Regions from separate parts of the Glutamicibacter sp. GQ173 genome, predicted to be linked through region 2. Evidence: predicted binding sites of a transcription regulator. Region 2 holds the regulator's gene; the other holds the start of a gene.

Region 1 (2,405 bases), on a different contig from region 2:
AGACGTATGCCGAATACCTCGGGACTAAAACCGGGGCTTATGCCAGCTGAAAATCACCAATGTCGCCACGGGCAAGCCTTACAGGATCAAAAACAACTTCGAGTCTTGGGGCGATCGACCGTCGGTCTGTGGCGACACCTTCTGTACTGAAGAACGAAAATCTCGTGGCGAGAACTTGCTCGAACGTGTGCACCTCAAGTTCCAATGGGCTTCGAGGCAATGGCAAGTCGTTCCCGAACGCGATCTTGAAAAGGAATCCGGGAAGGTGGCAGGAGCCTCGGCGAAGGCATCACGTCCTATTGGAACGAGAATGACCAGGAAATCCTGAGCTATTCGCATGGCAAAAACTCTTGTGAGAACGACCTTACGAAAAAATCTTTGCCAAAGGGTATGGTTCACCGGCGGATGGCATTGGGATTCAGTGGGGAAGATCAAAGAGATCCTGATCGGCTTTGGGTCTCAAACGCAGGATGATTTCATCGGTTCTGAAAAGAAAAAGGCCAAATGCCGGATGGCCGACCTGGGCAAACTTGTCGCGATGGACGCAAAAACCGGACGTTCCCTTTGGCAACTACAAGGAATCGCTTATGCGTGTGGAGACCTAACTGGGCAAGGTTTCATGGCCGACGAAGAAACTGCAGTCGTGTGCCACTACGATGCAGGAACGCAGGTGCTGACGAGGAAACGCGGTCGAATCTACGCCGAGAGAACCAACGTCACATGGACCGCGAGTGCGATCGATATAAAAACAGGCGCCAGAAAGTGGCAGCTCGAACTGTCAGACCCATACGCTTGCGATGAACGACGTGAGGATGCCGGTATTCCTCTAAAGAGAAAAGCGACGACACTACTTCCAGTTGCTGGTGGCGACCAAGCGGTCACTACAGAAGAAGGAAGAACTATCGAGATGCAACAGGTGCTGGGGGAAACGACGATTTGCAGTTCTGACCGAGAGCCGTATTACATCTATTCCGCGACATTGGGCACAACAGCACCGTGGGACCATAATGCATCAGGCGATACTTTGTTCCAAGAAGTCCAGGGAGTCTGCAAGCGCGGTTCGTGGAAACCTACTAATTCAATTCCTGTCGTTCAGGAATTTGGACGTGTCGGCTATGACGAAAAAGAGTTGGTTGTAGTTGGCACGCTTCAAGGCATGGTGGCATATCGCTTGACCGATGCCAGTGGAAACTAGCCCCGGATTGGCGCTCGCCGGGACTGCGAATGCGCCTCGAGAAAAATTTCTGTGAGATAGGTCCATTCGTACACTTATTCGAAGCAGTTTTCGATTAGTATGGCTTCGTGGCTATTACTGCAGAGAGCAAGAAAACAGATCTCACTCGCCTGGTCGTTAAGGGAGCGCGTGAGCACAACCTGAAAAATGTGGACATCGATCTGCCCCGCGACGCGATGATCGTCTTCACGGGACTTTCCGGATCCGGCAAGTCCTCCCTGGCATTCGACACGATCTTCGCTGAAGGCCAGCGTCGTTACGTTGAGTCGCTTTCTGCGTACGCCCGCATGTTCCTCGGGCAGGTAGACAAGCCAGACGTTGACTTCATTGAGGGATTGTCTCCGGCGGTGTCGATTGACCAAAAGTCCACCAGCCGGAATCCCCGGTCAACAGTAGGCACGATCACCGAGGTCTACGACTACATGCGTCTGTTGTGGGCTCGTGTCGGACGCCCGCATTGCCCCATTTGCCATGAGCCGATCTCCAAGCAGACTCCACAGCAAATCGTGGACCAGCTCATGGAGCTGCCCGAAAAGACTCGCTTCCAGATTCTCGCCCCCGTGGTTCGTGCACGAAAGGGCGAGTTCGTCGACCTCTTCGCCGAGCTGTCCTCGAAGGGATTCTCGCGCGCCCGTGTTGATGGCACCACCGTTCAGTTGAATGATCCGCCGAAATTGGCCAAGCAGGTGAAGCACACCATTGAGGTCGTCGTTGACCGCTTGGCCATCAAGGAAGATGCACGCCAGCGCCTGACCGATTCGATTGAAACTGCGCTGGGGATCGCCGACGGCCGCGTGCTGGCCGACTTTGTCGACCTTGCCGAAGATGACCCGAAACGAGTTCGGGCATTCTCGGAAAACCTGGCTTGCCCTAATGAGCATCCACTGGCCATCGATGAAATCGAGCCACGCACATTCTCTTTCAACAATCCTTTCGGCGCGTGCTCGGCATGCTCGGGCATCGGCACCAAGCTGGAAGTTGACGAACACCTGATCGTGCCCGATCCAGAAGTGGCCCTTGCAGACGGAGCAATCGCCCCATGGTCGTTGGGCAAGGCAACCACTGAATACTGGAATCGCCTGATCGAAGGCCTGGGCCACGAACTCGGATTCACCATGGAGACCCAGTGGAAGGACCTGCCTGCCAAGGCCCGCGAAGCGATCCTTAACGG
Region 2 (2,405 bases):
GGTGACTCGGGCTCGTTGAATGCACTAATGTCTGTGCCACAGGGAAGGCAAATTCCGGAAGGCAAGATGAAATCCATGAGGGAACTGGCGCGTGAAGCAGCCGAAGATACGCATGCGCGTTTTGGCCATCGGCTCCTTCGCCTGCCAGGCACGTGGATTGGCCGGCCCTATAGCCTTCAGCACCGGATGCATGACGGAAGCATGCTCAGCAATATGAATGGATTTTCTCATCCGTTTGCTGAGTGGAACTATTGGTGGCAGGCCCACTATCTGGATGCGATCCTTGACGACGGGCTGGGCTATTGGGAAGCTGGCGATCGTGATGCAGCCCGGCGCGAACTTCACCGTGCCAAAGACCTGCTGGCAGGAATCCGCATACGCAATTTCGGAGTCTTCCCGAACTACTTCTTTGACGATATGGCATGGCTGGCGCTGGCAAGCCAGAGGTTGCTGGCCTTTTCCCGGAAGCTGGAAGGGCACAGCCACCTCGGTGCAAAACGAGCAATAACGACTTTGCGCAAGCAATTGGAAAGCGGCATCGACGAAGTCCTCGATGGCGGTTTGTACTGGTCGAGGAAACGCGATTTCAAGAATGCCCCTGCCAACGCTCCTGCCGCACTCTTTTTCGCACGCATCGGTGATCGCGAACAAGCCAGGAAGCTGCTTGACTGGATGCATTCCAACATCTTCAGCGACCAGCACGGTTTATATTTTGATGGGCTCAGACTCACTTCAACAGGCCAAAAACTGGAAGATCACCTCTATACCTATAACCAGGGTCCGGTGCTCGGCGCGCTGCTGGAATTAGGTACCGCGGCTGATTTGGAGCATGCTGCTGCACTTGTTCATGCCACACGCCGGCATCTGGCCGATGAGGCTGGATCCCTGGTGCTTGATGGAGGAGGCGATGGCAACCTATTTGCCGGGATTCTCTGCCGATACCTGGCCCTCTGCGCAAACGATGATCGCATGGATCTGGACGTTCGGGGCATCGCACGCGATTTGGTGACGTCGACAGCTAGCCGATTGGTCAACGAAGAACCACGACGGCTCTCAGCGGCAGTTCAGCGTTGGATGATCTTCAGCGCAGCACAACGCTGCGAATCGAAACCGAAATCGCAGGGAGTAATGGACTGAGGGGTGTTGATGCTTGCGCACCAACACCCCTCATGCCTGATGCGATTAGAGCGAACGCATCACAGAAACAACACGGCCCATGATCTTGGCCGCGTCGCCCAAGATCGGTTCGTAGCGTGAGTTCTGGGGCAGTAGCCATGTATGCCCATCGCGCTGCCGGAAGGTTTTGACAGTGGCTTCTTCGTCCAGCAATGCAGCGACGATATCGCCGTTTTCAGCATTCTGCTGACGGCGGACGACTACCCAGTCACCATCGCAGATAGCGGCATCAACCATGGAATCGCCAGAGACTTTGAGCATGAACAATTCGCCGTGTCCGACCAGCTGGCGAGGCAACGAGAAAACATCTTCGACAGACTGATCAGCAAGGATCGGCCCACCAGCAGCGATCCGGCCGACCAATGGAACCATGGTGGTATCGGCTGACGTGCTGAGCTCGATGACCATCGCGTCTTCGGCAGCCTTGCTCTCTGCAGCCTCCGACGCCGTTGAGTTCTCAGCATCGTCCGCCAACTGCAGTGGCAACAAAATCTCCATGGCGCGTGGACGGCGTGGATCTCGACGAATGTACCCGAGCTTTTCTAGCTGGCTCAATTGGTGGGTGACGCTCGAAAGGCTCTTGAGTCCTACCGAGTCGCCAATCTCACGCATGGATGGTGGATAGCCGTTCTTGCCGATGGCACGCTGGATCGTTTCCAGGATCTTCTTTTGGCGAATCGTCAACGAGCGTGCATTCGATCGGGGAGTGCGTTGTGAAGCTGACATGAGATTTTGCCTTCCCTAGCTATCTGTCGAAAGTTCAGCAGTCCAAACTGTCGGAGCCAGATGGTGTGATGTTTTCATTGCTCGTCTACTTCGAAATCTTAGTGGATAAGCGAGCTTCTTTCAAAGATTTGTTCGAAAACTTCTGGACAAGTCGGACGAAGCTCTGTTAGAACAGATGTACTAGTTTCGATCAAGTCTTCGAAATCTACGTATCGAATATAACTTCGCATCGCTACACAATCTTGAGGAGATAAGGTCATGGCAACCCTCGCACTTGACTCAAATCAAACCCAGAGTCCATTGAAGATCCGGATCAACCGCCGCGGCTGGGCTGTTTTGGTGGGCATTCCAGTTTTTGCGCTAACCGTAGCTGCAGCGTTCTTCTTCTCGATGTTCGCTTCTGATGCAAAGGCATCATCTGAACTCCCAATGGGAGTCGAAACTGTGGACGTCACCGTTATCCCGGGCGATACCGTGTGGAGCTTGGCCAAGGAATACGCCCA

What was found. Region 2 encodes LexA, which represses DNA repair genes until DNA is damaged. Its sites were predicted from a motif close to TCGAACANNTGTTCGA; they were not measured.
Region 1: a site for LexA is predicted at 1,262-1,277, ahead of uvrA (excinuclease ABC subunit UvrA). Genes of this name have one in related genera too.

Annotation. Positions count from the first base shown of each region.
Region 1 is NZ_JCAXDT010000001.1:43,523-45,927, reverse strand. Features, by position in the region: gene AC6CHO_RS00185 (hypothetical protein) at 1-50, shown strand, start outside; gene AC6CHO_RS00180 (hypothetical protein) at 338-1,195, shown strand; gene uvrA (excinuclease ABC subunit UvrA) at 1,303-2,405, shown strand, end outside.
Region 2 is NZ_JCAXDT010000006.1:226,517-228,921, forward strand. Features, by position in the region: gene AC6CHO_RS11680 (glycoside hydrolase family 76 protein) at 28-1,137, shown strand; gene lexA (transcriptional repressor LexA) at 1,183-1,902, opposite strand; gene AC6CHO_RS11690 (LysM peptidoglycan-binding domain-containing protein) at 2,161-2,405, shown strand, end outside.